4 regions of the Methylibium sp. genome follow, and region 3 is predicted to be linked to each of the others. Evidence: predicted binding sites of a transcription regulator. Region 3 holds the regulator's gene; each other region holds the start of a gene.
What was found. Region 3 encodes FNR, which switches genes on or off when oxygen is low (the NO sensors DNR and NnrR bind a similar motif). Its sites were predicted from a motif close to TTGATNNNNATCAA; they were not measured.
Positions count from the first base shown of each region.

Region 1: a site for FNR is predicted at 4,049-4,062, ahead of ACQY9S_RS18730 (MBL fold metallo-hydrolase RNA specificity domain-containing protein). Genes of this name have one in related genera too.
Region 2: a site for FNR is predicted at 4,536-4,549, ahead of ACQY9S_RS13930 (OmpW/AlkL family protein). Genes of this name have one in related genera too.
Region 4: a site for FNR is predicted at 4,301-4,314, ahead of ACQY9S_RS08790 (DUF3149 domain-containing protein). Genes of this name have one in related genera too.

Region 1 is NZ_OZ257250.1:4,003,399-4,011,097, reverse strand. It holds gene ACQY9S_RS18745 (universal stress protein) at 473-916, shown strand; gene ACQY9S_RS18740 (TraR/DksA family transcriptional regulator) at 970-1,338, shown strand; gene ACQY9S_RS18735 (MgtC/SapB family protein) at 1,354-2,610, opposite strand; gene ACQY9S_RS18730 (MBL fold metallo-hydrolase RNA specificity domain-containing protein) at 2,607-3,962, opposite strand; gene ACQY9S_RS18725 (EAL domain-containing protein) at 4,254-6,959, shown strand; gene ACQY9S_RS18720 (response regulator) at 6,994-7,671, opposite strand; gene ACQY9S_RS18715 (PAS domain S-box protein) at 7,668-7,699, opposite strand, start outside.
Region 2 is NZ_OZ257250.1:2,979,792-2,987,490, reverse strand. It holds gene ACQY9S_RS13955 (transglycosylase SLT domain-containing protein) at 1-1,088, opposite strand, end outside; gene ACQY9S_RS13950 (LysR substrate-binding domain-containing protein) at 1,192-2,163, opposite strand; gene ACQY9S_RS13945 (DUF2917 domain-containing protein) at 2,266-2,547, shown strand; gene ACQY9S_RS13940 (TfoX/Sxy family protein) at 2,609-3,010, opposite strand; gene ACQY9S_RS13935 (5-formyltetrahydrofolate cyclo-ligase) at 3,102-3,716, shown strand; gene ACQY9S_RS13930 (OmpW/AlkL family protein) at 3,826-4,416, opposite strand; gene ACQY9S_RS13925 (polyphosphate kinase 2 family protein) at 4,612-5,442, shown strand; gene metF (methylenetetrahydrofolate reductase [NAD(P)H]) at 5,520-6,362, opposite strand; gene ACQY9S_RS13915 (TlyA family RNA methyltransferase) at 6,368-7,135, opposite strand; gene ahcY (adenosylhomocysteinase) at 7,232-7,699, opposite strand, start outside.
Region 3 is NZ_OZ257250.1:587,191-594,889, reverse strand. It holds gene hemN (oxygen-independent coproporphyrinogen III oxidase) at 4-1,434, opposite strand; gene fnr (fumarate/nitrate reduction transcriptional regulator Fnr) at 1,608-2,333, shown strand; gene ACQY9S_RS02760 (hypothetical protein) at 2,362-2,616, opposite strand; gene ACQY9S_RS02755 (hypothetical protein) at 2,635-2,880, opposite strand; gene ccoG (cytochrome c oxidase accessory protein CcoG) at 2,912-4,396, opposite strand; gene ccoP (cytochrome-c oxidase, cbb3-type subunit III) at 4,425-5,348, opposite strand; gene ACQY9S_RS02740 (cbb3-type cytochrome oxidase subunit 3) at 5,341-5,511, opposite strand; gene ccoO (cytochrome-c oxidase, cbb3-type subunit II) at 5,522-6,151, opposite strand; gene ccoN (cytochrome-c oxidase, cbb3-type subunit I) at 6,176-7,618, opposite strand; gene ccoS (cbb3-type cytochrome oxidase assembly protein CcoS) at 7,689-7,699, opposite strand, start outside.
Region 4 is NZ_OZ257250.1:1,884,071-1,891,769, forward strand. It holds gene soxY (thiosulfate oxidation carrier protein SoxY) at 1-238, opposite strand, end outside; gene ACQY9S_RS08775 (c-type cytochrome) at 322-1,503, opposite strand; gene soxC (sulfite dehydrogenase) at 1,487-2,863, opposite strand; gene ACQY9S_RS08785 (YeeE/YedE family protein) at 3,117-4,238, shown strand; gene ACQY9S_RS08790 (DUF3149 domain-containing protein) at 4,374-4,526, shown strand; gene petA (ubiquinol-cytochrome c reductase iron-sulfur subunit) at 4,549-5,166, opposite strand; gene ACQY9S_RS08800 (sigma-54 interaction domain-containing protein) at 5,491-6,753, opposite strand; gene ACQY9S_RS08805 (YgaP family membrane protein) at 7,142-7,336, shown strand; gene ACQY9S_RS08810 (MBL fold metallo-hydrolase) at 7,390-7,699, shown strand, end outside.

The DNA of each region.
Region 1 (7,699 bases), 1.1 Mb from region 3:
GCATGCCTCCGGGAACCTGCCCGCGCGCCGTGCGCAGGGTCCGGATCACTCTAGGGCCTGTTCACGCTACCGGAGGGCACACGTGACCCATGAAACGAAGGCCATCAAGGCGCAAAGCGCAGCCGGGGTCGGGCCCCGGCGAGCCTTTGCAACGCCGAGGGCGTTTGTTTCATGGGTCACCCTTCGGGCCCGGGTTGCACAGGTCGCAGGGCGGCGTTGCTCAGTCGTTGCGTGCAACAGCACGCCGCCTCCTTCGCGCCTACCCCTGCGGCCTGTGCAACCCGGGCGTGTGCCCTCCGGTAGCGTGAACAGGCCCTAGCCAGACGACCCCCAACGCGGCTTGCGCTGCATCAAGGCCGCGGGCCCGCCGGCGCCGCGCCGCGCCGCGGCCTGTTTGATCCTGGACAAGCCTGTTCGCACCGGCGCCACCTAGACTGAATCGACCGCAGCGCTGCAGGCACAGGCATTCACCATGTTCAAGCACATCCTGGTTCCCGTCGACGGCGGCGCCCTGGCCGACCGCGCGATGCAGGCGAGCATCGACTTTGCGCTCCAGCTCGGCGCGTCGATCACTGCCTTCATCGCCGAGCCGCCGGTGCCGCCCGCGGGCTCGACCCGCAGCGCCGCGCACTACCTGCGGGATCTCGAAGCGCATGCGCGGGCCACGGCCGAGCACGCGAAGGGCGTGCTGTCGGCGTTCGAGCGGCGCGCCACCGACGCCGGCGTTCCCTTCGAGGGCTTCTTCGCCCAGGCCCACGAGATCGATGCGGCGATCGCCGATGTCGCCCGCCAGCGCGGCTGCGACCTGATCGTGATGGTGACGCACGGGCGCGGCCTGTTCGGCGAGTGGCTGTTCGGTTCGCAGACGCGGGGCGTGATGGTGCGCAGCGAGTTGCCCCTGTTGATGCTGCACTAGAAGTCGCCGGATGGTCCGGCGGCAATCCCTGATCCACCCCGAAGGCAACCCGCATGAACACCCGGCCCTACGCAGACATCCGCGACGACCTGCTCGCCCGCGAGGCGCGGTTGCGCGACGAGGTTCGCGCACACCGCGCGCAACTCGTCGAGCCCGGCGCCGCCACCGGCAACACCTTCATCGCCGGCAGCGAAGGCGCCGCCGCCGATGCGGAAGACGAACTCGAGATCACGCTGATCAGCCACTGGCAGCGCGAACTCGACGAAGTGAGCGCGGCGCTGCAGCGCCTGAATGTCGGCGGCTACGGCGACTGCGAACGCTGCGGCAAGCCGATCGGCCTGCCGCGGCTGCGTGCACTGCCCGAGGCGCGCCTGTGCCTGACCTGCCAGGAGCAGGCCGACCGGGCTCCCCACCGCAGCTGACCGACGCAACGGCCCTCAAGGCCGCAACAGCCACCACGCCGCAGCCCACGCGAGCGCGAGGCTGACCGCCAACGCCGCCCCGACGCGCAGCGCGTAGGCCCGCCCGCCGGCCACGGCCGCCACACCGCAACGCGTCAGCGTGTTCGCGCTGACGGCCAGCAGCACGCCGCGCAGCATCTGCTCGGTCGACAGCTCGCCGGCCGCGTGCAGTGAAGCGAGCGACGCCACCGGCGCGTGCGCGTCGAGCAGCGCGGCGAGCGCGACGCTCAGGCCGAGCCCGGCGTCTCCGTAGTGGCGCTGCGCATTGCCGACCCCCAGCGCGACGACACCCAGCGTCAGCGCCACCACGATCGCCTCGCGCGGCCGCAGCGCGCTGCGTGGCGGGCCCGCCGGCGCCGCAGCGAGCGCACCGCGCGAGCGCAGCGACAGCAGGCCGATGGCCAATGCGCCTGCCGCGCCGGCCAGCGCCACCGGGAACAGCGCGACGGCGGCAGGCGGCGACAGCACCGCGCTCATCACCAGCACCTGCAGCCAGGTGGCCACCGCCGAGAGCGCGGCGGCGCCGGCCAGCACCGCCGTCTGCGCCGGCTGCGCGCGCGAGCGGCTGCCGAACGATGCGACGGTCGCGGTGCTCGAGACGAATCCCGATACGAAGCCCGACACGAGCACGCCGCCGCGCACACCGAGCCAGCGCAGCGCCACCTGACCGCCGGCCTGCATGGCCATGATCAACAGCACCAGCGCAACGAGCGGCCTCAGACTGATGCCACCGAATGCCTCGAGCGGCCGCGACGGGACCAGCGGCAGCACGATCAGCGCCAACGCGGCCAGCAGCAGTCCGTCATGCAACTCCTGGTCGCTCAGCAGCTGGGTCGCGAAACGGTGCAGCCGCTCACGCGCCGCCAGCAGCGCCGCGAGGCCGGCGCCGCAGGCCGCCCCGAGCGCGGGCGAGAGCACCGACTGCACGCCGATCAGGTAGGTGGTGAACAGCGCCAGTTCGGTGGTCAGCCCCGGATCGCGCGAGCGACTTCTCCCGTACGACAGCGCGGCCAGTGCCGCCACCAGCACCGCCCCGGCCACCACCAGCCCCGGCACCGGCAGCCATTGGGCAAGGCCGCCGGTGGCCGCCGCGACCGCAAAGCTGCGCAGGCCCGCGGCCTCGCGGTCGTCGCCGCGGCCCTTGCGGCGTTCGCGCTCGATGCCGATCAGCAGGCCCGCGCCCAGCGCGACCGCCAGCCCGAGGACCCCGTCCGGCAGCGCGTCCAAGCTCACACCTCCAGCGTCGCCCCGTGCTCCGGCACCGACACGCGCCAGCCCAGCTCGTCCTGGATGCGCAGCCGCAGCGTGTCGGCCGCCGCGGGCTCGCCGTGGACGACGAAGGTCCGCTCCGGCGGCGACGCGAAGCCGCGCAGCCAGTCCATCAGCCCGTCGGCATCGGCATGGCCGGAGAAGCCTTCGAGGTGGCTGACCTCGGCCTTCACCGCGATGTACTCGCCGTGGATCTTGACCTCGCGCGCGCCGCCGATCAGCGCCGCACCGCGCGTGCCGCCGACCTGGAAGCCGGGAAAGACGATGTGGTTGCGCGGGTTGGGCGCCAGCGCCTTCAGGTGGTACAGCACGCGCCCGCCGGTGGCCATGCCGCTGGCCGAGATGACGACCTTGGGCCAGCGCTGGCGTGTCAGGCGCTCGGACTCCTTGGGCCCCGCGACCAGCGTCACGCCGTCGGTCAGCGTGCCGGCCTCGCGCGGTGCGATGCGCAACAGCTTGCGATGGTGCTGGTAGAGCGCGGTCGCGGTGCTCGCCATCGGGCTGTCCAGGAAGACCGGCAGGTCGGCCGGGATCTCGCCGGCCGCCTTCAACCGCTGCAGCACCAGCAGCAGCGCCTGCGCACGGCCGACCGCGAACGACGGCAGCAGCACGCTGCCGCCGCGCCGCACCGTGGCGCGGACGATCTCGCCCAGCTGCGCCTGCACGTCGTCGCGCGGATGCCGGCGGTTGCCGTAGGTCGACTCGATCAGCAGCACGTCGGCCTGCGCCACGCGGCCAGGCGCCGGCATCAGCAGGTCGTCGCTGCGCCCCAGGTCGCCCGAGAACACCAGCGTGCGGCCGTTCGCGCGCACGCCCACCGACATCGCACCCAGCAGGTGGCCGGCAGGCGTGAGCTCGATTCGCGCGTCGCCGATGCGCACACTGCGGCCGGCCGGCAGCGCCACGATCCTCGAGATGGCGCGCTTGGCGTCAGCGACGCTGTACAGCGGCAGCGCCGGCTGGTGGCGCGACCAACCGCCCCGGTTGGCGCGCCGTGCGTCCTCTTCCTGCAGGTGCGCGCTGTCGAGCAGCAGCACCTCGGCCAGGTCGCGTGTGGCGGCAGAGGCGTGCACCGTGCCCTTGAAGCCCTGCTTCACCAGCACCGGCAGCCAGCCGCAGTGGTCGAGGTGGGCGTGGCTCAGCACCACCGCGTCGATCAGCGCCGGCGGCACCGCCAGCGGCGCCCAGTTGCGCTCGCGCAGCGTCTTGTAGCCCTGGAACAGGCCGCAGTCGAGCAGCACGCGCGCACCGCCGAGCTCGACGAGATGCCTGGAGCCGGTGACCGTATCGGCGGCGCCGAGGAAGGTGATCTTCATGCGGGACGTGCGGATCGCGAACCGCGCTGTGACGACGCCGGACTCTCGCACAGACGACACGCCGCCGCGACGGGGCTCGCCGCCCGTTGACCTCGATCAATGCTGCGCGTGTGGCCCCGCGGGGCAGGAAACCGCCCGCCCCGCCTCGACGGCGGGGCACCGAGCGCCGTGTAACGAGTCAGCAAGGCGTTGGGCGGCGCAGCCGCGCTCAATCGCGCCGGGCACTTGCCGATATAGCGACGGTGGGCGGTCGCCGCGCCCAGCCAGACTCCCCTTTGCCGCTGAACCCGAATGTCCATCGCCGCCCCCGTTCTCGCCAGCAACGCTGGCGCCTCGCCACGTGACTCGCTGGCGTGGGCAACGGTCGACGCGCTGTCCGAGCATGCCTGCGTCGTCGACCGCCACGGCATCGTGTGCGCGGTCAATCGCGCATGGCGCCTGCGCGCGGCGGCCGACAGCGGGCGCCCGCGGCAGGCGGTGGAAGGAAGCGACTATCTCGGCACCTGCGACAGTGCCACCGGGCCGGAGGTGGACTGGACGCATGCGTTCGCGGCGGGGGTTCGCCAGGTGCTGGCCGGCCGGCGCGAGCGTTTCTCGATGGAGTATCCAGGCCCTTCGCCGGCGGACGAACGCTGGTTCGAAGCCGCCGTCACGCGCTTTGGGAGCGAATGCGACCTGTTCGTGATCGCGCACCAGGACATCACGGAGCGCCGTCGCCGCGATCAGGGCCTGCGGCGATTCGGCGCCGCGATGGAAGCGACGGCCGACGCGATCTTCCTGATCGACGTCAGTCGCATGGCGCTGGTCGACGTCAATGGCGCCGCATGCCAGATGTATGGCCACTCGCGGGCAGACCTGCTGGCGATAGCCCCCGAAACCCTGTTCTCGACCACTCGCCACGAGCTCGAGACCTCGTGGCAGGCGCTGATTGCCGGCGACGTGAGCGGCGACACCTTCGAGACGCGCCTGCAGCGCGCCGACGGCACCCGGGTGCCGGTCGAGGTGCGCCGCCGCGCCGTGCGCGTGGGAAGCGCCTGGCTGATCGCCAAGGTGGCGCGCGACATCACGACGCGCAAGGATGTCGAGCGCGCGCTGCAAAGACAGACGGTGAAGCATGGCTTGTTGGCGCGCTTCGGCCAGTTCGCGCTGGAGAACCCGCCGCTGCCCGAACTGATGTCGCAGGCGATCGAGATCGTGCAGCAAGGATTGAAGGTCGATCTTTGCCGGCTGCTGGAGGCAGGATCCGATGACCGCACGCTGGTCCAGGTGGCCGGTACAGGCTGGTCCGAAACGTGGCTGCGCGAGCCGTGCTTCGATGCCGCGGCCGAGACGCAGGACCGCTTCATCCTCGGTGCGCGCGAGTCGATCGTCATTGGCGATTTCGAGTCCCAGACGCGCTTCCAGCGCTCCGCCATCCTGCAGGCACACGGCGTGCGCAGCGCCGTGGAGGTGCTGGTCTGCGGCGGCGGCGGCGCCTACGGCGTCATCGGCGCCTATTCGCGCGAGCCTGGCTGCTTCAGTGCCGAGAACGCCGACTTCGTGCAGAGCGTGTCGAACACGCTGGCCGCGACCATCGAGCGCAAGAACACCGAAGACCGGTTGACCTACCTGGCCCAGTTCGATCCGCTGACCGAGTTGCCCAATCGCAGCATGTACCTGGACCGGCTCGGTCACACGCTGATCGTCGCGGAGCGGGACAAGCTGCCGGTGGGCGTGCTGTTCGTCGACATCGATCGGTTCAAGAACGTCAACGACACCCTCGGCCATGCCGTCGGCGACCTGCTGCTGGTCGAGATCGCCGAGCGCCTGCGGTGCGCGGTGCGCCCGGGCGACACCGTCGGTCGACTCGGCGGCGACGAGTTTGCCGTCGCGCTGGCGCACCTGGCGCGCCCCGATGACGCCGCCCTGGTCGCGCAGAAGATCGTCGCCTCGCTTGCCGCACCGTTCCAGCTCGGCGTGCACGAGGTCTATGTGTCGGCCAGCATCGGCATCGGCGTGTACCCGATCGACGGACGCGAACCCGACACGCTCCTGAAGAACGCCGACACCGCGATGTACCGGGCCAAGGAGTCCGGCCGCAACGCCTACCAGTTCTACATGCCGCAGATGAACGAGCTCGCCCTCGCGCGCATGCGCGCCGAGTCCCAGCTGCGCGGCGCGCTCGACCGCGGCGAGTATCTCTTGCACTATCAGCCCAAGGTCAGGCTCGCAACCGGCGAGATCAGCGGCATGGAGGCGCTGCTGAGGTGGCAGCCGGCGGGGCGCGGCCTGGTGCCGCCCGGCGACTTCATTCCGATCCTCGAGGACACCGGTCTGATCCTCCCGGTCGGTGAATGGGTCGTCGCGACGGTGTGCGCACAGATCGCCCGGTGGCGGGCTGAAGGCTTGTCACCGCCGCCGGTCGCGGTCAATCTGTCGGCGCGCCAGTTCCGGCAGAAGAATCTCGCCGCCGTGATCGGCGACATCCTGGCATCGAGCAAGGTCGACCCGGGCCTGCTCGAACTCGAGTTGACCGAGTCGAGCCTGATGAGCGACTCGGAAGCGGCCGTGCAAGCACTGCGGGACATGAAGGCCCGCGGTATCCGGCTGTCGGTCGACGACTTCGGCACCGGCTATTCGAGCCTCGCCTACCTGAAGCGCTTCCCGCTCGATGCGCTGAAGATCGACCGTGAGTTCATCCGCGACGTCACCACCGATGCCGACGGTGCGACCATCGCGCTGGCGATCATCAACCTGGCGCGAAGCCTGAAGCTCAAGGTCGTGGCCGAAGGCGTCGAGACCGAGGAGCAGCTCAACTTCCTGCGTGCCCACGGCTGTGACGAGATGCAGGGCTACTACTTCTCGCGGCCACTGCCCGTCGAGGAGATCACCCGCGCACTGCGCGAAGGGCGACGCCTGACGTTGCCGACGTTCATGCCCCCTGCCCGCCGTTCCGGGCGCTTTCCGAATGGCGAATCCTCGGCAACCGCCGATGTCGATCAGGGCCTGGGTGTCTGACCGCCGATAGGGCGGCCGGTGAACGCCTCGAACCTCAGGCCGGCATCAACTCCTGCCTCACCGCGTACAGCGCCAGTTCGACGTCGTTGCGCACGCTGGTCTTCTCCAGGATGCGCGCGCGGTAGGTGCTCACGGTGTTGGGCGACAGCACCAGCTGCTCGGCGATCTCGCCGACGCTCTTGCCCGCGGCCAGCAGGCGGAACACCTGGTACTCGCGGTGCGACAGGCGCTCGTGCAGTGGGGCATCGTCGTCGCCCCGGCCCTTCTTCGTGCCGCTGCCGGCGCGCACCGCGCCGGCCAGCTGCTCGGCAACGCTGGGCGTGATGAAGAGCCTGCCCTTCGCCACCTTGCGGATCGCGTCGATCATCTGCTCGCTGTCGGCGCTCTTGTTCAGGTAGCCGGCCGCGCCGAGCTTGAGGCTGCGCACCGCGTACTGGCGGTCGGGGTAGGTGCTGAGCATCAGCACCGGCAGCTTCGGGAACTCGGCCTTCAGCGCCTTCAGCACGTCGAGGCCGTCGCGTTGCGGCATCGCGATGTCGAGCAGCACCACGTCGGGCAGCCTGCCGGCCGCGGCACCGGAGCGCACCAGTGCCATCGCGTCGGGGCCGTTGCCGGCCTCGCCGGCCAGCGCGATGTCGCCGGCGTCGGCCAGGATCTGCTTGATGCCCTGGCGCACGATCACATGGTCGTCGCAGATGATCACCTTGATCATGCCGCCCCCTCCTCTTGCGCCAGCGGCA
Region 2 (7,699 bases), 2.1 Mb from region 3:
CAGGCCGGCTCGCGCTGCTCCGTGGGGCTCATGGCGTTGACCGCCTGCATGACCTGCTGCCAGCGCCCGGCGCCACCGTTGGCGCGCAGCGCGGCGCGCAGTTTCCACGCCAGCGTGTCGTCGGGCAGCGCCACCTCGACCGGCCCGGTGCGCGTCAGCTCGGCGCGCTGGAAGTGGTCGGATGCACCGTCGCTGAGCTTGAGGGCCGCCTGCTTGCCGATGCTGGCCCAGACCCAGCTGCTCAGCTCGGCCGGCAGCCGCGCGGCCCAGCGTTCGTTCATCGACGTCGCGGCCACATCGGGGTCGTTCGCCGCGCTGCGGATCAGCGCCAGTGCCGTCAGTTCGCTGGCGCCGCGATCCTTGGTCGATGCCTTGCGCGTCAGGTAGCGCTGCGGGTTGTCGCTCAGCTCGCCGACCGTGTTCGCCACCTCGTCGCCGAGCAGTGCGGCCGCCTGGCGTGCCATGCGCACCCGGTTGGCCTCGACCGCGAGCCGCGTCTTGCGCCAGGCATCCTCGGGACCCAGGCGTCTGGCCTCGAACAGTGTGCTGGCGAGCAGAGCGCAGCCGTCGTCGGCGTCGCGCTGCGCCAGCCAGGCGGCACGGGCGTCGTCCAGCACGTCCTGGCCATCGAGGTGGCGCGTCAGCAGCGCGTAACAGCTCACCTCGCGGTCGTCGTTGAGCTTGAAGCGCGGGTATTCGACACGGAAGTTGACCCAGTCGCGGCGCCTGCCGAGCTCGAGCAGCCAGTCGTTGCGCAACCGGTCCTCGACATAGCTGCCGGGCCAGCGGGCGTAGAAGGCGTTCAGTTCGTCCTGCTGCGCCTCGGCGAGCCGGTTGCCGAGTTCCCAGTAGTCGGCCCACATCGCGAGCGGGTGATTCGCCGCGAGTGCGGCGGCACGGGTGGCCGCCAGGCGACTCTTGTCCCGCTTGCGCAGGGCCTCGCGTGCATCGAGCACGGTGTCGTTGGCCGTCTGTGCCCGTGCCGGCGGCGGCGGGGCGAGCAGCGTCAGGGCTGCGGCGATGGCGGCGAGTGCGACCGCGCGGCTGAAGGTGTGGCAGTGCAGGGAAGTCGGGGTCTTGGGGGTCATGCCACGGAAGGAGCCGTGTCGATCGGCTTCGGTTCCGTTCGAATTTAACGCAGTCCCCAGCGGTGCATGACGACGCGAGCTCCTGCGAGTCACGGCGGCCGGCTCAATCCGGCACGCCTTCGCCTATGGCCTGTCGCGTCAGCGCCGCCTGCGCCTGTACCCAGGTCGCGAAACGCTGCACGTCGGCGCGTTCGCGTTTGCTGCCGGCGATGACCAGCCAGTAGGCGTAAGGGCTGCGCGTGCGGCAGTCCGGTCCGAACGGCTCGATCAGCTCGCCGCGAGCCAGTGATTCGTCGACCAGCGCCAGCCGGGCGAGCGCGATGCCCTGGCCGGCCAGGGCGGCCTGCACCTGCTGGTAGGTGAAGTTCAGGTAGATCCAGCGCCGCGGCTCCAGGCCGGGCAGGGACTGCAGCGTGAGCCAGTGGCGCCAGCTGACGAACTGCGTGCTGGCCAACTGGCTGTCTTCTTCGAGCAGCGTGTGCTGTGCCAGGTCGGCCGGTGTGCGCAGCGCGGGGGCGGCGCCGCTGGCGGCCTGCTCCAGCAAACGCGGGCTGACCACCGGTGTCAGGGTCTCGCCGAACAGCCGCAGCGCACCGGCGGGCGCCCGTTGCGCGCTGCAGTAGCGGATCACGATCTCGACCTCGGGGTCGTCCAGGTCGGCGAGGCGATCGTTCGCATCGATGCGGATGTCGAGGTCGGGATGGTCGCGTTGGTAGGCCTCGATGCGCGGCAGCAGCCACAGCGACGCGAACGACGGGAAGGTGTTGAGGTTCACGCCGCGACGGCCCCGCGCACTGCGGATCTGCCGAACGCCCGCGTCGAGCCGCTCCAGCGCCGGCGTCACGGCCGCCAGCAGCACGACGCCGTCGCCGGTCAGCGCGACGCTGCGTGTGCCGCGCGTGAACAGCGAACTGCCGACCTCCGCCTCCAGCGACTGGATCTGTCGGCTGATCGCCGACTGCGTGAGGTGCAGTTCCTCGGCCGCGGCGCGGAAGCTGAGGTGGCGCGCGACCGCCTCGAAAGCCCGGATCGGTCCGACCGACAGCGGTCGCTGGCGGGGTGTATTAGTGCTCATTGATCATCAATAGAGGGTTTCGATCTCATTGGATTCGAGGCCGAACATTGACGATGATATGACGCATGGGTTCCGCACTCGAGGGGCCCGTTGGAGCGCAACATGAGCTTGCACGATTCGCAACAATCTACGGACCAGGCGATGCCGCTGTGGCAGCTCGGCAGCGGCCAGACCCTGCGCCTGCCAGCGACGCGCAGTGCCCGTTGGCTGCGTCTGCGCGAGGGCCGACTGTGGGTGACGGCCGAGGGCCGTGTGGGTGCACCACCGCCGGAAGACTGGTGGCTTGCTCCGGGCCAGAGCCTGCGCCTGCCGGCCGGCACCGAGGTGCTGGCCGAGGGCTGGTCGGCGGCGAGCTTCGAGGTGCTGGAAGAGCCGCTCGCTTGACTGCGCGTCGGCTCCGGGCCGCGGCGTGTCGCGGCCGCCCCGGCGCTCGGCGGAGCGCCGCTCAGCCGTTTTTTCGCGGGCGCACGGCGCGCGCGGTGGCCCGCTTGCGGGTCCGCGCCGCTTGCGCGCGCAGCGCGGCTTCGAGCGCGAGCCGGGCCCAGGGGCGCAGTGCCTCGGGCGACTCGGTCGCTTCGTCGGGCGGGGTCCGGTAGCTCATCGTCGCGGTCCTGACGACGCCGTCACGCAGGCTTTCATAGACGAACGGGCGGGTGCCGGCGGCCTGCCACTGCGGCAGCGTCTGCGCGTCGGTCTTCAGGTAGAGCTGCTCGGCGGCGATCAGCCCGATCATCAGGCCGTCGAGGTAGAGACCGTGGCCGCCGAACATGCGCCTCGCATGGGCCGCACCGAGCGGCGCCAGCAACTCGACGCAGTGGGCGGCGAACTCGTTGTGCGGTGGGGCCATCGCCACAGTGTAGGCAGTGCCGGCGCACCGGGCCTGCACCGCGGGGCAAAATCGGTGCAGTCTTCCCACGCCAGCCAGCCACAGCCTGCCCATGACCCTGCCCTACGACCCGATGAGCCTGCCGCGCGACAAGGCGCAGTTGCGCCGGATGCTGCAGTCCGAGCGCCAGAGCCTGCTCGATCGCCAGGAGCGCGCCGAACAGTTGCAGGGCGTGCTGCGCGTCTGGCTGACGCAGCGCGACGACGTGACGCTGGGCGCCTACTGGGCGATCAAGGGCGAGTTCGATGCGCTGCCCGCCTTGCACCGCTGGACCGAGGGTGCCGGCCACGGCACCGGCGACGGGCCGCCGCGCCGCATCGGCCTGCCGGTGATGAACCGCCAGACCAGGCAGCTGCGCTTCCACCAGTGGTATCCCGGCTGCCCGATGGAGGAGGATGCCTACGACATCCCCAAGCCCAAGGGCACCGACCTGCTGATGCCCACGCTGTTGCTGGTGCCCTGCGTCGGCTTCGGGCCGAAGGGGCTGCGCCTGGGCTACGGTGGCGGCTTCTACGACCGCACGCTGGCGGCGCTCGAGCCGCGGCCGTTCACCGTCGGCATCGGCTACCGGCACGGCTACATCGAGTGGCTCGAGGCCGAGCCGCACGACATCCCGCTCGACGCGATGCTCACCGAGGACGGTGTGGCCTGGTCGCGCGAGGACTGAGGTCATGGATCCCCCGGCTGCGGCGTACCGCAGCCTCCCCCCGCGGGGGCTCGGCCGGCTTGGGGCGGCCCGGCGCTCGGCCGGGGTGCCTGCCCCGTTCCCCGGAGCCTCAGAAGCGCCAGCCCACCCCCACGCCGATCAGCACCGGATCGATCTTGAAGGTGCCTGCCTTCACGCCGTTGGCCGACACGTCGGTGCGGATCTGCACCTTCTTCACGTCGAAGTTGAGCACCAGCTTGTCGGTCAGCGGCACGTCGAAGCCGGCCTGCAGCGACAGGCCGAAGCTGTTCTTCTCGATGCTGAACGGCGCCGGCAGGTCGATCGACGAGAAGCGCGTGTAGTTGATGCCCGCGCCGACATAGGGCTGGAAGGCCGCGCCGGGCAGGAAGTGGTACTGCAGCGACAGCGTCGGCGGCAGGTGCTTGAGTTCGCCGATGCGTGCGCCCCCAGCGCGGACCTCCTGCTTCTGCGGATAGGTCAGTACCAGTTCGGTCGCGATGTTGGGCGTGAAGAAGTAGCTGAAGTCGATTTCGGGAAAGGTCTTGTTGTCGATGGACAAGCCGACACCGGTGCTGTCCTTGTTCGCCGAGTCGAGATGCAGGGCGCGCACGCGCACCAGCCAGTCGCCGCCGGCCGGCGCGGCCGCGGCGACGCCGCCGAGCGCAGACAGGACGAGGGCGGCGAGGATCTTCTTTTCCATGAGCTTCACTCCGATGACGCGGGGAGCTTCCCGCCTGCGCATTGCAGATCGCGCGGTCCTGCCGCCTCTTGCGCCATGTCAACCGTCGCCGGGCGTGCCGCGCCCGGCGCGCCGAACTTCTGAGGCAGATCAATCGGGCGCGTTGCGGTGTGGACGCGGCGCTACAGTGCACGCACACCCTTCCGTGGAGCAGCGATGGCCCGTTCGTCCGCCTACCTGAAGACCTACCGCGTCGGTCGCAAGCTCAGGCTCAAGGACATCGACCCCGGCGCCCGGCCCGCCGCGAGCAGCAGCCGCGAGGCCGACGACGCGCGGCTGGCCGAGCTGGCGATCGAGGTCGACCGGCTGCAGGACCTGCTCTATGCCAACGGCCAGGCCGGTGCGCCGCCGAAGCTGCTGCTGGTGCTGCAGGGCATGGACACCTCGGGCAAGGACGGCACCGCACGCTCGGTGTTCCGCCAGTGCAGCCCGCTCGGGGTGCGGGTCGCGGCCTTCAAGGCGCCGACCGAGGTCGAGCGCGCGCACGACTTCCTGTGGCGCGTGCACGCCGTGGTGCCGCGCGCCGGCGAGGTGGCCGTCTTCAATCGCAGCCACTACGAGGACGTGCTGGTGCCGTTCGTCGAAGGCTGGATCGACGCCGACGAGCGCGCCCGGCGGCTCGCTCACATCAATACCTTCGAGCGCCTGCTGCACGACAGCGGCACGACGATCGTCAAGTGCTTCCTGCACATCTCGAAGGACGAGCAGCGGTTGCGCCTGCAGGCCCGCCTCGACGACCCGGCCAAGCGCTGGAAATTCCAGCCTGGCGACCTGGAGACGCGCGCGAAGTGGAAGGCCTACCTCGCCGCCTACGAGACCGCGCTGGTGGCGACCTCGACCGCCTGCGCGCCCTGGCACGTGGTGCCGGCCGACAGCAAGAGCAACCGCAACCTGATGATCGCGACGCTGGTCGTGCAGGCCCTGGCGGGCATGAAGCTCAAGGCACCGAAACCCGACTTCGACCCGGCAGCTATCCGGATCGTGTGAGCTCCGCCGCGCGCCCTCCCGCCGCGTTGACGGGTGCGGGCATGCACGGGAGGTGATTCGCGCGCGAGCGCCGCGCCTCAGGCCAGACCGAGCCGGCGGCAGATCTCGAGCACCGGCGCCGACTGGTTCATCGCGTAGAAGTGGAGGCCCGGCACGCCGGCCGTGCGCAGCTGGTCGACGAGGTCGGTCACCACGTCCAGGCCGAAGCTCTGGATCGACGCGCGGTCGTCGCCGAAGGCCTCGAGCCGCCGGCGGATCCACCGCGGGATCTCGGCGCCGCAGGCTTCCGAGAAGCGGATCAGCTGCGAGGAGTTCGTGATCGGCATGATGCCCGGCACGATGTCGATGTCCACGCCGAGCGCGTGTGCATCGTCGACGAAGCGGAAGTAGGCATCGGTGTTGTAGAAGTACTGCGTGATGGCGCTCGAAGCACCCGCCTTGGCCTTGATGGCGAAGGCCAGCAGGTCGGCCTGCGGGCTCTTGGCCTGCGGGTGGGTCTCCGGGTAGGCGGCGACCTCGATGTGGAAGTGGTCGCCGGTCTCGGTGCGGATGAACTCCACCAGCTCGCTCGCATAGCGGAACTCGCCATAGGCGCCGTAGCCCGACGGCAGGTCGCCGCGCAGCGCGACGATGCGCTTCACGCCGGCGTCCTTGAACTGCTGCAGCGTCGTGCGCGCCACCGCCCGCGTGGTCCCGAGGCAGCTGAAATGCGGCACGCCCTCGACGCCGTCGGCCCGGATCGCCTGCACCGTGGCCCAGGTGCCCTCCTGCGTCGAGCCGCCGGCCCCGTAGGTGACCGAGCAGAACTGCGGCCGGACCGCATACAGCGCGCGGCGCACCGCGGCCAGCTTCTCGGCGCCTTCGGGCGTCTTCGGCGGGAAGAACTCCAGGCTCAGCGGGAGCTTCGACTTGCTGTTCATCAGATTCACTCCGGTCTCCGGGGCTGTGCCCGGATGAAGAATTCTCGGTTGCCGTCGCCCCCGGCGACGGCGCTGTCGATCCAGTCGATCACGGCCAGGCCGAGCTGCCGGCAGGCCTCGCGCAGCTTGCGCTCGACCTCGGCATAGGAGGCCGCGCTTTTCACCAGCCCGCCCTTGCCGATGTCCTTGGGCTGCAACTCGAACTGCGGCTTGACCAGCGCGAGCAGCGTGCCACCGGCCGCCAGCAGCGGCACCAGCGCCGGCAGCACCGTCGTCAGCGGGATGAAGCTCAGGTCGGCGACCACCACATCGAAGCCGGCCTGCGGCATCGAGGCGCCGAGCGCCTCGCGCGTCAGCCCGCGCGCATTGAGGCCCTCGATCGCCGTGACCCGGGCATGCCCGCGCAGCGACGGGTGCAATTGCCCGCGGCCCACGTCGACGCCGACCACCCGCGCCGCGCCGCGCGCCAGCAGCACCTCGGTGAAGCCGCCGGTGCTCTGGCCGACATCCAGCGCCGTGCCGCCGGCGACATCGAGCCCGCAGTGCGCGAGCGCGCCGTCGAGCTTGAGCCCGGCGCGCGAGACCCAGCGCAGCTCGGCGTCGTCGGTGACGCGCAGCTCGGTGGCCTCGGCCAGGTCTTCGCCCGACTTGCGCAGGCGCACCCAGTCGGCCGCTGCACGCCGCTCGACCGCGCCGCGGTCGATCAGCCGCTGCGCGGCCGAGCGCGTCGGCGCGAGGCCGCGCTGAACAAGAAGCTGATCAACACGTGGCATATGGATAAACCGAGTAGACGCCGCGGATCCGGTTCCGCCGGTCCGCCAGCGTCGCCCCGTGGAGGGGGAGCGGCACAGCCGCAACGGGGGTGGGGGTCAGTACCGATAGGTGTCGGCCTTGTACGGCCCCTGCTTCGGCACGCCGATGTACTCGGCCTGCTCGTCGGTCAGCTCCGTCAGCATCGCGCCGACCTTCTTCAGGTGCAGGCGCGCGACTTTCTCGTCCAGGTGCTTGGGCAGCACGTAGACCTTGCCCACCTCGTAGTAGTCGCTGTGCGTGAACAGCTCGATCTGCGCGATCGTCTGGTTCGCGAAGCTCGACGACATCACGAAGCTCGGGTGGCCGGTGGCGCAGCCCAGGTTCACCAGGCGGCCCTTGGCGAGCAGGATGATCTTCTTGCCGTCCGGGAACACCACATGGTCGACCTGGGGCTTGATCTCGTCCCACTCGAGCTTCTCGAGCGATGCGACGTCGATCTCGTTGTCGAAGTGGCCGATGTTGCAGACGATGGTCTCGTCCTTCATCGCCGCCATGTGCTCGTAGCGGATCACGTTCTTGTTGCC
Region 3 (7,699 bases):
GTCTCAGATCAACCGCGAATAACGCTCGCGGTCGCGATCGGCCTGCAGGTGGCGGTCGAACACCATCGCCACCGCACGCACGAAGTACCAGCCCAGCGGCGTGAGCTGGATCGCGTCGGCGTCGATCTCGACCAGGCCCTGCCCGACCAGCGGCTCGAGCCGCTGCAGCTCGGCATCGAAGTAGCGCCTGAAGTCGAGCAGATGGGCCAGCTCGATCGACTCGAACACCACCCGGCCCTGGCACATCAGCGCCATGATCACCGAGCGGCGCACCACGTCGTCGCGCGTCAGCACGAGGCCGCGCACCACCGGCAGTTCGCCGGCGCGCAAGGCGTCCTGGTACTCCGGCAGCGACTTGGCGTTCTGGCTGTAGGTCGCACCGACGCGACCGATCGCCGACACGCCCAGGCCGATCAGATCGCAGTCGGGCTGGGTGCTGTAGCCCTGGAAGTTGCGGTGCAGCCGCCCCTGGCGCTTGGCCGTCGCCAGCGCATCGGTCGGCAGCGCGAAGTGGTCCATGCCGATGTAGTCGTAGCCGTGCTCCAGGAAGCCGGCGATCGCGTTCGACAGCATCGTGACACGCTGCGCCGTGCCGGGCAGGTCCTGCGCATGGATGCGCCGCTGCGGCTTGAAGCGCTGCGGCAGGTGCGCGTAGCCGTAGAGCGCCACGCGGTCCGGCCGCAGCCGGGCCACTTGCTCCACCGTGCGTGCCAGCGAAGCCGGCGTCTGCTTCGGCAGACCGTGGATCAGGTCGATGTTGATCGAATCGAAGCCCAGCGCGCGGGCACTGGCCATCAGTGCCGAGACCTGCTCCTGCGGCTGGATGCGGTGCACCGCCTGCTGCACGGCAGGATCGAAGTCCTGCACGCCAAAGCTCAGGCGGTTGAAGCCGAGGTGTTTCAGGTGCGCCAGCCGCCCGGCATCGACGGTGCGGGGGTCGACCTCGATCGAACATTCGGCCTGCGTCTGCACGTCGAAGGCCGCGCGCAGCAGCGACATCAGTTGCGTGAGTTCGCCGTCGCTGAGGAAAGTCGGCGTGCCGCCGCCGAGGTGCAGCTGGCTCACGCGCTGCCCCGGGCCGAGCGCGCCCACGTGCAGCGCGATCTCCTGTCCGAGCGACTCCAGGTACTCCGCGCCATGCCGGTGCTGGCGCGTGATCACCTTGTTGCAGGCGCAGTAGTAGCAGACCGATTCGCAGAACGGAACGTGCACGTACAGCGACAGCGGTGAACTGCCGCCCACCGCACCGGCCGACTGCGGGCCGCTGCGGCGCTGCCCCAACGCCTGCCGGTACTGGGCGGGACCGAAGGCCTCGACGAAGCGGTCCGCCGTGGGATAGGAGGTGTAGCGCGGCCCGCCCGCGTCCAGTCGGCTCAGAAGCTCCTCGGTCGGTGCGGCGGGCGCCGGCTTGGCGGTCGTGGGAGTGCTGGACATGCCCAGACTGTGCCCAGCGCCCAGCGCCCTGCACTTGATCTGCATCAAGCCCCGGGGTCGACGGGCCCGGACAATCTGCACTCATCTTGAGGCCGATCATGCAACTTGCCCCGGACACACCCGCTGACGCGCCTTGCGGAGCTCACGCCGAGCGCGCACCCATAATGGTCCGCATGGAACAACCCATCCGCATCGAAGCGCTCAAGGTTGCCTGCTCGAGCTGCAACCTGCGCGAGTTGTGCCTGCCGGTCGGCCTGTCGGATGCGGACCTCGACCGGATCGACGAACTGGTGGGTGGCCGCCGTGCCGTCAAGCGCGGCGACGCGCTGTTCCACGCCGGTGATCGCTTCGAGTCGCTCTACGCGGTACGCACCGGCTTCTTCAAGACCCGCGTCTCGGCCGACGACGGACGCGACCAGGTCACCGGCTTCCAGATGGCGGGCGAGCTGCTCGGGTTGGACGGCATCAGCACCGACCGCCATGCCTGCGACGCCGTGGCGCTCGAGGACTCGCAGGTCTGCCAGATCCCCTACACGCAGCTCGAGACGCTCTCGCGCGAGTCGACACCGCTGCAGCACCAGTTCCACAAGATCATGAGCCGCGAGATCGTGCGCGACCACGGCGTGATGCTGCTGCTCGGCAGCATGCGCGCCGAGGAGCGGCTCGCCGCCTTCCTGCTCAATCTGACGCAGCGGCTGCAGGCGCGCGGCTTCTCGGCCTCGTCGCTGGTGCTGCGCATGACGCGCGAGGAGATCGGCAGCTACCTCGGCCTCAAGCTCGAGACGGTGAGCCGCACCTTCTCGAAGTTCCAGGACGAGGGGCTGCTCGAAGTGAAGCAACGCGACATCCGCGTGCTCGACGAAGCCGGCTTGCGCCGGCTCGTCAACGGCCCCTGCTGAGCCCCCGAGCGCGGAGGCCCCCGCTCACTCAGGGCCAGCGGCGCGGCTCGGTTCCCTCGGGCTCCGGCGTCGCCAGCAGCAGCGTCAGCATCGACGTGAGCGCGCACACGATCCAGAAGCTGAAGAAGGCCAGCGTGTACACACCCGCCGGTGACACGCTCTGCAACGCACTGCCGACCCAGCCGCTCAAGTCGGCGGGATCGGCGGCGCTGAACACCAGCATCTCGAGCACGCCAGCCATCATGAACGAGGGCCAGGCGATCCACAACGTGCGTTGCCTCATGGCGTGTCCCGGCCGGCCCTAGTGCGGCGCCCTGGGCGTGGCCGCGTGGTTGCGTGCCTGCACCGCAGGCGTGCTGCTGTCGAGGGACTCGCTCGCGCGGCTGAGCACCGGGTCGCTGCCGCGCACGGCAATCACGGCGGTGGCGATGGCGGCCACCACCACCACGAGCGGCCCGCCGAGCACCAGCCAGAGCATGGGCTCGCGCCACCACGGCAGCTGCGCTGCCGGGGAGGGCGCCAGGATCTTTGCGTTCGTCTGTGCCATGGAGACTCTCCTGGTGAGCAGCGTACCGCACTCAGCGCGGCACGACGAAAGTGGACTTCTCGACCACGCTGAACGCCGGCTGACTGCCGTCGACCTCGCGTGTGAGCTCGAAACGCAAGGGGTGCGCGCCCGGCCCCAGCGCCGCGGCCGTCTGCGGCGGGATCTGCACGGCCACCGGCACCCAGCGCGACTCGGCCGGCGCCAGCAGCACCTCGCCGCGCACCTGCGCTTGGGCACCGGCGATGCCGCTCACGGCCACGCGGTAGCGCTGCGCGGATTCGGTCGCGTTCATCACCTGCAGACGGTAGACGTTCTCGATGCGCCCTTCGTCGACCAGCCGCGCCAGCGTGCCACGGTCGCGCACCACGTCGACCCGCACCGGGCTGCGCAGTGCCAGGCTGGCAACGAAACCGCCCGAGACCAGCAGCAGGATCACGCTGTACACGAGCACCCGCGGACGGAACACCCGGCGCCAGTCCAGCGTGCTGCGGCCGGCGGCCAGGCCGTTCTGCGTCGCGTAGCGGATCAGGCCGCGCGGATAGTCCATCTTGTCCATCACGCCGTCGCAGACGTCGATGCAGGCGGCGCAGCCGATGCACTCGTACTGCAGCCCCTGGCGGATGTCGATGCCGGTCGGGCAGACCTGCACGCACAGCGTGCAGTCGATGCAGTCGCCCTTGCCCTGGGCCGCCAGCGCGTCGTGCGCCAGGCTGCGCGGGCGCGAGCCGCGCGGCTCGCCGCGCGCGGTGTCGTAGCTGATGATCAGCGTGTCGTGGTCGAACATCGCGCTCTGGAAGCGCGCATAGGGGCACATGTACTTGCAGACCTGCTCGCGCATGAAGCCGGCATTGCCGTAGGTCGCAAAGCCGTAGAACAGCACCCAGAACCACTCCCAGGGGCCCGGCCCGGCGGCACCCGGGCCGGCGAGACCGAACAGGCTCAGGGCCTCGCCGCCCAGCTCGCGGATCGGCGTGAAGTAGCCGACGAAGGTGAAGCCGGTCCACAGCCCGATCGCCAGCCACACCGCATGCTTGGCCGATTTGCGGGCCAGCTTCGCGGCGCCCCAGGGCGTGGCGTCGAGCTTCAGGCGCGCCTGCCGGTCGCCTTCGATATGGTGCTCGACCCACATGAAGATCTCGGTGTAGACCGTCTGCGGGCAGGCGTAGCCGCACCACAGACGACCGGCCACGGCGGTGAACAGGAACAGGCCGTAGGCCGACAGGATCAGCAGGCCGGTGAGGTAGATGAAGTCCTGCGGATAGAGCACCAGGTCGAAGATGTAGAAGCGCCGCGCCCCCAGGTCGAACAGCACCGCCGGGCGGCCGTTCCACGGCAGCCACGGCAGGCCGTAGAACACCAGTTGCGTGAGCCACACCAGCGCCCAGCGCCAGGCGGCGAACCAGCCGTGCACCGCGCGCGCATGGATCGTCGCCTGCTTCGCGTACAGCGACACCATCTCGCCCGTGTCGTCGGGCGCGGCAGCGATGGGGATGACGCGTGAGGCAGGACGATTCATCAGCGGCTCGGGGTCGCGCTCCGGCAGTTCACTGCTTCGCCGCGACCGCGGCGCCGCCGGTGTTCGACAGCCCCCAGACGTAAGCGGCCAGCACCTGGATCTGCGCCTCGCTCAGCCGCCCGGCATGCGCCGGCATCACGTTGGTCTTGCCTTCGTTGACCATCTTCATCACCGCGTCCTCGCCCCAGCCGTGCAGCCAGATCTTGTCGCTCAGGTTGGGTGCGCCCAGGGCCTGATTGCCCTTGCCGCCCGGACCGTGGCAGGCCGCGCAGGCACCGAACTTCTCGCGCCCCAGTTGTGCAGCGATGCTGTCGTGCGGGCTGCCGGACAGGCTCAGCACGTAGTTGGCGACGTTGCGCACGTCCTCGGCGCTGCCGACCGCCGCGGCCATCGGCGGCATCATGCCCTGGCGCCCCTGTGCGATGGTCTGCGCGATCTGCTCGGGCGCACCGCCGTGCAGCCAGTCGTTGTCGGTCAGGTTCGGGAAGCCCTTGCTGCCGTGCGCGTCGGAGCCGTGGCACTGGGCGCAGTTGTTGATGAAGAGCCGCTCGCCCAGGGCATGCGCCTGCGGGTCGCGCGCCAGTTCGGCCGCCGGCATGGCGGCGAAGCGGGTGTAGAGGGGTTCGGCCTCGGCACGGCCACGCTCCATCTCCGCCTGGTACTGCGAGCGCGAGGTCCAGTCGAACTGGCCCGGATTGGAGCCCAGCCCGGGATAGAGCACCAGATAGAGCGCACCGAACAGCACGGTCAGCACGAACAGCCCCACCCACCACAGTGGCAGCGGGTTGTTCAACTCGCGCAGGTCTCCGTCCCACACGTGGCCGGTCGTGTTGTCGCCCGCCATCACCTTGCGCCGGCTGGCGATGAACAGCAGTATCAGGCAGGCCGCCAGGCCCACGACCGTGACGATGCCGATGAAGAGCGGCCAGCCGCTCGTGACGAAATCACTCATGGCGGCCCTCCAGCCGGTTGGGCTCGTCGCCGGCCGCGAACGGCAGCTGCGCCGCCTCGTCGAAGGCCTCGCGGCGGCGCCGCGCCATCGTCCAGGCCACGATGCCGATGAAGACAAGGAAGGACAGCAGCGTCACCGCCGCCCGCAGTTCATTCAGGTTCATCTCACGCTCCTCACTTCACCGCGGTGCCGAGCACCTGCAGATAGGCCACCAGGGCATCGAGTTCGGTCTTGCCCTTGACGTCGTCGGCCGCCTGCGCGACCTCGGCGTCGCTGTAGGGCGCACCGAGCTGCCGCAGGACCTTGAGCTTGGTGGGCATGATCGCGGCGTCGACCGGCGCCGTCGCGAGCCACGTGTAGGCCGGCATGTTCGACTCCGGCACCAGGTCGCGCGGGTTGTTCAGGTGGATGCGGTGCCACTCGTCGCTGTAGCGACCGCCCACGCGCTGCAGGTCGGGGCCCGTGCGTTTGCTGCCCCACTGGAACGGCCGGTCGTAGACGAACTCGCCGGCCACCGAGTAGTGGCCATAGCGCAGCGTCTCGGCACGGAACGGCCGGATCATCTGCGAGTGGCAGTTGTAGCAGCCCTCACGCACGTAGACGTCGCGGCCGGCGAGCTGCAGCGCGGTGTAGGGCTTGAGGCCGGCCACCGGCTCGGTGGTGCTGCGCTGGAAGAACAGTGGCACGATCTCGACCAGACCGCCGATCGCCACCACCACCAGGATCAGCACGATCATCAGCCAGTTCGACGTCTCGATGCGCGCGTGGCCGCTGGCCGGCGCCGTATTGTGTTCGTTGCTCATGTCATCAGGTCCTTGACGGGTGACTCAGGCTCTTGCGAGCGAGGTTGGCACGGGCACGCGCTCACGGCTGCCCACCTTCACGGTCATCACGACGTTCCACGCCATCAGCAGCATGCCGCCCAGGTACAGCAGCCCGCCCAGCAGGCGCACCACGTAGAACGGGAAGGTCGCCTTCACGCCCTCGACGAAGCTGTAGACCAGCGTGCCGTCGGGGTTCACCGAACGCCACATCAGCCCCTGCATCACGCCGGCGATCCACATCGCGGCGATGTAGAGCACGACGCCGATGGTCGCGATCCAGAAGTGCAGCTCGATCGCACGCACGCTGAACATCTCCTTGCGGCCGAACATGCGCGGGATCAGGTAGTACAGCGAGCCCATCGAGATGAAGCCGACCCAGCCGAGCGCACCGCTGTGCACGTGGCCGATGGTCCAGTCGGTGTAGTGGGACAGCGCGTTCACCGTCTTGATCGACATCATCGGACCCTCGAAGGTCGACATGCCGTAGAAGGACAGCGAGACGATCAGGAACTTCAGGATCGGGTCGTCGCGCAGCTTGTGCCAGGCGCCGCTGAGCGTCATGATCCCGTTGATCATCCCGCCCCAGCTCGGCGCCAGCAGCACCAGCGAGAACACCATGCCGACGCTCTGCGCCCAGTCAGGCAGCGCGGTGTAGTGCAGGTGGTGCGGCCCCGCCCACATGTAGGTGAAGATCAGCGCCCAGAAGTGAACGATCGACAGCCGGTAGCTGTAGACCGGGCGCTCGGCCTGCTTGGGGATGTAGTAGTACATCATTCCCAGGAAGCCCGCGGTCAGGAAGAAACCGACCGCGTTGTGGCCGTACCACCACTGCACCATCGCGTCCTGCACACCGGCGTAGGCCGAGTAGCTCTTGGTCAGGCTCACCGGCAGCGCGGCGCTGTTGACCAGGTGCAGCAGCGCCACCGTCAGGATGAAGGCGCCGAAGAACCAGTTGGCCACGTAGATGTGGCGCACTTTGCGGATGCCGATGGTGCCGAAGAACACGATCGCATAGGCCACCCAGACCAGCGTGATCAGGATGTCGATCGGCCACTCGAGTTCGGCGTACTCCTTGCCGCTCGTGAAGCCCAGCGGCAGCGTGAGCGCTGCCAGCACGATCACCGCCTGCCAGCCCCAGAACACGAAGCTCGCCAGCGCCGGCGCGAACAAGCGGGTCTGGCCGGTGCGCTGCACGACGTGAAAGGATGTCGCCATCAGCGCGCAGCCACCGAAAGCGAAGATCACCGCGTTGGTGTGCAGCGGCCGCAGCCGGCCGTAACTCAGCCAGGGGATGCCGAAGTTGAGCTCCGGCCACGTCAGCTGGGCGGCGATGAACACGCCGACGGTCATGCCGACCACACCCCACAGCACCGCCGCCAGCGCGAACTGCGTGACCACGCGATCCTCGTAGACCAGCGCTGTGCCTTTGGCCGCCTGTGCATTCATCGAACTCTCCTCGGGTCCTGTCGATGGCACCGAGTGTCGCGACGGGCGCGGGCGCCCGGCTTGATGCCGGTCAAGGATCGA
Region 4 (7,699 bases), 1.3 Mb from region 3:
CCACCGGCACGACGGCGCCGTTCTCGGCGATGTCGGGGCCGGTGATCGTCACGTCGTTGCTTTGCACCGGAGCACCCGCGCCCAACGACTTCATCAGGTCGGCCATGGTCTTGGCGTCGAAGGCGGCGGTGTTGTAGCCCGCGGCCTGAGCCATTGCCACGCCCGGGAGCATCCCGAGCGCCGCCAGCATCCCGGCAAGCTGGGCGGATCGGGAAAGCATCTCTCGACGGGTTTGCATGAAGGTCTCCTTTATCTGTAAATACCAATGAAGCGTATTGCTTCGACGATGGGGGCCATCCCTGGTGCGAGTACCGCCGGCATTCACTTGGCCGCACCTGCGGCGAGCCACTGTGCGATCGTCCGGGCATCGGCCTCGCTCAGCGTTTGCGCGGGCATGGGAATCGAGCCCCACAGGCCCGATCCGCCCGAGCGGATCTTGCCCGCCAGGTAGGACACGGCGTCGGCGCGGTCGCCGTACTTCTTCGCGACATCGTGGAAGCTGGGGCCGACGATCTTGTTCTCGACGCCATGGCAGGCCACGCAGGTGTGCTTCCGCGTCAGCGCCATGGCCGCTGCCGCGCCGCTGTCGGCCGGAGCCGGGGCCGGAGCGGCAGTCGTCGCAGCGGCCACGGTCAGCCTGGCCTGCGCGGGGGTTGCAGCCGGCGGCCGCGTGGTGTCGGCGCCGTGCTGGGCGCCGACGCTGCGATTCTGCTCGGCCAGGTTGCCGTGTGCGTTGCGAGCGAAGTCGGGCAGGAACGATGCCACCTTCGGCTCCGCCGCACAGTCCTTCATGCAGGCGGCAACCTTCACGTCGGGTTTGCCGCCATTGCCCATGCCCTTGCCCGGCCACAGCCCATGATCGGTCGTGAGGCCGTTGCGATTGGGCAGCAGTTTCTGCACGTCGGCGATGTTGCGGTCCGACAGGGTGAGGTCGTCGGGCACGATCCCGCCCAGGTTCAACAGGTAAGCCGTGACCGCATACACCTCGTCGGGCTTCAGCGACTTGGGTGCCGTCCAGGGCATGGCCCGGTTGATGTAGTCCCACAGCGTCGACAGCGTCGATACCTTCATCAGCGTGGTGCGACCCGGGAAGGCGGAGTCCGTCAGCCGGGCCACGCGACCGGTCCGGATGTCCTGGGCCGTCGTGCCGCCCACCAGCGGCGAGAAGGTCTGGTTGCTTTCGCCGAACACGCCGTGGCAGGAAGCGCACTTGCTCTCCCACACGTCCATGCCCTGGGCAACCGAACCGGAGCCTGGCGGAAGGCCCTTGAAGTCGGGGCGCACGTCGATGTCCCAGGCGGCCACCTCCTTCAAGGTCGCGTCACGGCCGATGCCGGGAAAAGTTGCCTGGGCGTGCGCCAGGCCCAGGCCACCCAGGGTGAGCAGCGCAGCGGCGGCCAGCGCGGTCCGAACGGTCCCCGCAACGCCCGCCGTCGCTCGCCGCCCGCAGGAGCGAGTCGGGCTTGAGGCGGCCCGGCGCGTCGACTCACGACAACTGGACATTCTTCACCTCGCCGCTTTCCTGCACCAGCCAGCTCTGCACGGAGTTGTTGTGATAGATCGACCGCGTGCCCCGTACCGCACGCAGTTGCTTGCCGGTGGGCTGCACGTAGCCGGTGTCGTCCATCGCGCGGCTCTGGATCAGCGCCGGCTTGCCGTCCCATACCCAGTCGAGGTTGAAGCGCGTCAGGCACTTGCTCAGCACCGGCGTCTCGAGGCGTGCGCTGCGCCAGTTGCGGCCCCCGTCGACCGACACGTCCACCCGCCTCACCTTGCCGCGCCCCGACCAGGCCAGGCCGCTGATGTTGTAGAAGCCCTTGTCCAGCAGCACCTGCCCGCCGGACGGCGTGGTGACCACGCTCTTGCATTCCTGCGTGCTCGAATACTGGCGGTGCAGGCCGCCCGGCATCAGGTCGACGTAGTGGATCACCTCGTCCTTGGTGCCGTAGGGCTGGTCGCCCACCTCGATGCGGCGCAGGTACTTGACCCAGCTGACGCCTTGCACGCCCGGCACGACCAGCCGCAGCGGGTAGCCGTTTTCGGGGCGCAGCATCTCGCCGTTCTGGCCGTAGGCGACGATGACCTCACCGCTTTCGATGAGCTCCATCGGCACGGTGCGCGTCATCGACGAGCCGTCCGCCCCTTCGGCCAGCACGTAGCGCCCGCGCCTGTAGTCCACGCCGGCCATGTCGAGCAGGATCTTCAGCGGCACGCCCGTGAACTCGCTGCAACTGAGCATGCCGTGCGTGTACTGGCAGGTGGGCACGGCCACGTTGCCCCACTCCATGCCGGTGTTGGCGCCGCACTCGATGAAGTGAAAGCGGCTCACGGTCGGCAGGCGCATCAGTTCGTCCATGGTGAAGACCATGGGCTTCTTCAGGATCTTGTCGTCCGAGCCGTTGACCATCAGCCGGTGTTTGGACGGGTCGATGTCCCACCAGCCCTGGTGATGGCGCTCGAAGTGCAGGCCGCTCGGCGTCACGATACCGAACAGCGACTGCAGCGGCGCGAACGAGACCGACGCCTGCGTGGTCTGCGTCAGCCCCGGACTCGGCCGGCGCTGAACGTTGGTCTCGAATTTGGACGGCTTGCCGTAGCCGTCGGTCACCACTGCCTGGCCGAGGCCGCGCGAATGTGCCGGCAACTCGAGGATGTCGGGGTCCCCGCCATCGGCCGCGACGGGATTGGACTGAGCCGCCACCAGCGGCGCGGCCACCGCCGCACCCGCGGCGGCGAATGCCTTGCGGATGAAATCGCGCCGCCCGGACTTGGCCTCGGCGAACACCTGCCGAACGCCGGGGGCGTCGAGAAAGTTCTCCGGCGCCTTGAGCAATCGGCCGGAATATCGGGGCTCGGAATCCAAGAGGGTCTCCTGTCGAACTGCCGTGGCGCTGTCGCACGCCCGGTTCGGGGTGTCGCAGCGCCGAACGGCATTGAATCTATTTATGCGGCTAGACAAATATAAGCATTCTGCGATGCATAGAAGCTACGGACAAACCCGCAATGCGGAGCGAACGTCTTGGCCTCGCGTACGCGGCCCCGTCGACCTGGGGCATCATCGTCAGCCGATCCGGCCCACGTTGCCAGCCGTTCTCCACCGAACCCGAAGACATGTCATGGCCCTTCCCCTGAGCCCCTATGCCGCCGCGCAAACGGTCCTCTGGGGCGGCCTCATGGTCGGCGTGGCACTGGGTGCCGTGGCGCAGGCCACGCGCTTTTGCACCATGGGCGCGCTGGCCGACTGGTTCACCTACGGCGGCACGGCGCGGCTGATGATGTGGATCCTGGCGGTGGCCGTCGCCGCGACCTGCACCCTGAGCCTGATCGGCATGGAGTGGCTGGATGCGACCCGCACGGTGGCCTGGAGCGACCGCTTCCTTTGGCTTTCCTACCTGGCCGGGGGCGCGTTGTTCGGCTACGGCATGGTCCTCACCTCCGGTTGCCCGCAGCGCAGCCTGGTGAAGGCGGGGGCCGGCAGCCTGAAGTCGTGGGTGACCCTGATCGTGGCCGCGATCGCGGCGCAGATGACGCTGCGCGGCGTGCTGGCCGAGCCCCGAGTTCGCGTCCTGGATGCCGCAGGCATCCAGCTCGCGCATCCACAAGACCTCGGGTCGATGTTGTCGCCGCTCATCGGTGCGCCGCCGGCCGCCTTGCGCTGGGCGGTGCTCGCGCTCGTGCTGGCGTCGGCCGTGGTGCTTCTGTGGCGCGCCCGTGCGGGCATGGAGCGCAGCCACTGGATCGGCGGCGTGCTGGTCGGACTGCTGGTGCCGGTGGCCTGGGCACTCACCGGACATCTCGGCTTCATCCCCGAACACCCCGACACGCTCGAGGCTGCCTGGCTGGGAACCTACTCCCACCGTCCCGAAGCGCTGACCTTCGCCGCGCCGATCGCTCACAGCCTGGACCTGCTGACGCTCTGGTCGGACCGCAACAACGCGGCAAGCTTCGGCGTGACGGTCACCCTGGGCGTGCTGCTGGGCAGCGCCGCCTCCGCCGTGATCCGCAAGGAGTTTCACATCGAGTCGTTCCGCAACGCCGAAGACATGGGCAACCATCTTCTCGGCGGCCTGCTGATGGGCTTCGGCGGCGTGACCGCGATGGGCTGCTCCATCGGCCAGGGCATCAGCGGCCTTTCGCTGCTGTCGGCGGGTTCTTGTCTCGCGGTGGCGGGGATCGTGAGCGGCGCCTGGCTGGCCCTGCGCGTCCAGACCTGGCGGCTCGACCGCAACGCCGCCTGAACCGGCCTTGCCGCCACCGCCTTGTTGCGCGAGTGTGTCGATGGGGCCGTCGTCGATACCTGTTGACGCATGACAAGGTATCACCGCTGATTCGAGCGCTCAATCAGATCGGTGTTTGGTGACAAGGAGATCTCGATGCATGCCCTCAAAGACCTTTTCACGTCGGACGTCGGACTGATGAGCTTGGCGGGCATCACTTTCATGCTCGGCATGGGTGTCTTCTTCATTCGCTACTTCCTGAAGCACATCCGTGAAGACAGTGAAGCCGCTGCCCGCTTGAAGTCCTGAACGACCGCTGGTCGTTCGTCCTTCAGGCCGCGCTGTCGTCGCCGATCAGGATGCGCGTGTCGCTCGCGTAGCGGTACGGCGGGATCTCGAGGTTGGTCGGTGCCGGCTTGTTCTTGAACACACGCCCTGCCCCATCGAAGGTCGAGCCGTGGCACTGGCAGAAGAAGCCGCCCGGCCAGTCGGCCGGCAGGCTCGGGTTGGCGGTACCGGCCGGCACCGCGCCGGGCGAGCAGCCCAGGTGGGTGCAGATGCCGACGGCGACAAACACTTCGGGCCTGACGGCCCGTGCCGCGTTCCTGGCATAGGCCGGCTGCTGTTCCCTGACCGATTGCGGGTCGACGAGTTGCGCGTCATGGCCCTGCAATGCGGCCAGCATCTCCGACGTGCGCCGGACGATCCAGACGGGTTTGCCGCGCCACTCCACGGTCTTGGTGCCGCCGGGCGGGATGTCGGAGAGGTCCACCTCGACCGGCCCACCCGCCGCCTTGGCGCGTTCGCTGGGCGCGAAGGTCGAGACGAACGGAACGGCCGTGGCCGCTGCGGCCGCGCAACCTGCCGCACCGGTGGCCAGCAGCCAGTAGCGGCGTTCGAGGTCACCTGGCGTGGCGCCGGGCGTGGGAAGGGGAAGGCTCTGGTCCATCGTCGGCTCCTTGCCGTTGGGTATCGATTCGATCAGCGACGAGCCGGCGCAACAGGCGGCGCTCATCGTGGGTCGTGTCCCTCGTCACCCCAAGTTCCGTGCCAATGAACGGATACCGCGAGCCACGCGCGCAAACCTCGCCGATTCCACAGGGAAGCGGCACTGCGCGACGCGGGCGAATGGACTCATGCCGAGGTCGGCCGTTGCTGCCAACGTGGCAGTCGCGTCCTGTCAAGTGGCAGCCAACAGGGAGCTTCCCGCTTGCCGCGTTTGCAGCGCCGAGGCTGCGCATCGCACCGCCGGGGCCGCTGGCAACGGCCCCGATCAGGCCAGGCCCGCCGCCTTGAGCCGGCGATAGAGCGTGCGTTCGCTCAAGCCCAGTTGCCGAGCCAGTTCGCGCCGTGTGCAGGTCGCGGTGGCCACCAGCCGTTTCAGTTCGGCGTCGTCGGCCTCGGCGCGGGACAACGCCGGGCCGGCGGCAGGCGCCGTGACCGCAGGACGCGCCAGGCCGCGGTCGAACGTCTCCGGCAGGTGCTCGGCACGCACGACGCCGTCATCGGCGAACAGCCTCGCCCGGTCGAGCACGTTGCGCAGCTCGCGGATGTTGCCCGGCCAATCGTGCGCCTGCAGCCGGGCCATCGCCTCGGGCTGCACCGACACGCGGTGCTTGGAACTGCCGCCGCGCTGCAGAAACGAATCGACCAGCAGCGGGATGTCGGCCGCTCGCTCGCGCAGCGGCGCCAGGTGGATCGGAAAGGCGCTGATGCGGTAGTAGAGGTCTTGGCGAAATCGCCCGTCGGCCACCATCTGCTGCAAGGGCTTGTGCGTGGCCGCGACCAGCCTGAAGTTGGCCTGCTGGGTTTCGATGCTGCCCACGCGGCGAAAGCTGCCCGACTCGATCAGGCGCAGCAGCTTCACCTGCATGGCCAGCGGCACGTCGCCCATCTCGTCGAGGAACAGCGTGCCGCCTTCGGCCGTTTCGACCAGCCCCTTCTTGCGCGCGTTGGCGCCGGTGAAGGCGCCCTTCTCGTAGCCGAACAATTCGCTCTCGAACAGCGTTTCCGTGAGGCCCGAACAGTCGACCACCACGAACGGACCGCCGGCGCGCTCGCTCGCCTCGTGCACGGCGCGGGCGAACAACTCCTTGCCGGTGCCCGACTCGCCGAGCAACAACACGGGGAGCATCGAGGGCGCGACGCGCTGCACCGCCGAAAGCGCCGCGTTGAAAGCAGGCGCGCGGCCCACCAGGCCGTCGGCACTGGGCCGCGCCGAGGCGTTGCGCACGGTCACCAGTCGCTCGACATAGGCCACCACCTCGCGGCCGGCATCCAGGATGGGCCGCAGTTCCACGTCGACATGCTCCGGCCCGCGCGGCGTGTGGTGAATGTGCAGTACGCGGTCGGGTCCCTTGAGTTCGAAGGCCTTCTTCATCGGGCAGTGCTCGCCGGCCTGGTCGCACGGCAGGTCGTAGTGGTGCGAAACGCGGAAGCACTTGTGGCCGATGTAGGGCTTGTCGACCGTGCCGAACTGCCGCTGGTAAGCGGTGTTGGCGGCCAGGATGTTGTAGTCGGGATCGAGCACGATCATCGGCTGCGTCTCGTGCTCGAGGAACGAGATCAGAGCCTGGACCTGCGGCGGCGAACGCAGCACCGGTGGCTCGGCCACAAGGCTGCCCGACGGTTCGTGACGAGGGGGCTTCGGTGAGTTCGGCATGGGGGCGTCGCCTGGGTTGGGGGCGATTGTGCGCCCCACTGCCACATCTGCCAACGCGGCAGTCTGGACTGCCATCCCGAGCTGCCAGGACGGGGCCCGGTCGTGGCCGCTTGACCGGTCTTCCAGAAAAACTCTTTACAGATCAATGACTTGGATTGCCGGCGCCGAATCGAACCGGGGTGGCACGGCTCTTGATCTATAGGCCTGCGTGACGGCGCGATTTTCACCGCCACCGCGTTCAGGACATCCAAGGAGACTCACCATGCAAAAGAACGAAGGCAGCCTGGACCGCGCGCTGCGCATTGGCGCCGGCCTGCTTCTGATCGGCCTAGCCCTCGCGAAGGTCATCGGTCCCTGGGGTTACATCGGCATCGTGCCGCTGCTCACGGGTGCGCTCGGCATGTGCCCGCTGTACTCGATGCTGGGCATCGACACCTGCCCGGTCAAGCGCCGCTGAGGCGCCCGGCCGGGCGCCGCGTGCGCCCCATTCCCAATCGCGTGGAGACATCGATGGACCACCGCAGCAACATGCAGGTCGAAGGATTCTTCGACCCCGGCACCTGGACCGTCAGCTACATCGTCTTCGACAAGAAGACGAAGCAGTGTGCGCTGGTCGACAGCGTGCTCGACTACGACCCGAAGTCGGGCCGCACGTCCAACACCAGTGCCGACAAGTTGATCGCCCGCGTTCGGGAACTCGGCGCGAACGTGCAGTGGATCCTGGAAACCCACGTGCACGCCGATCACCTGTCCGCCGCCCCCTATCTGAAGCAGCAGCTCGGTGGCCAGCTCGGCATCGGCCAGCACATCACGACCGTGC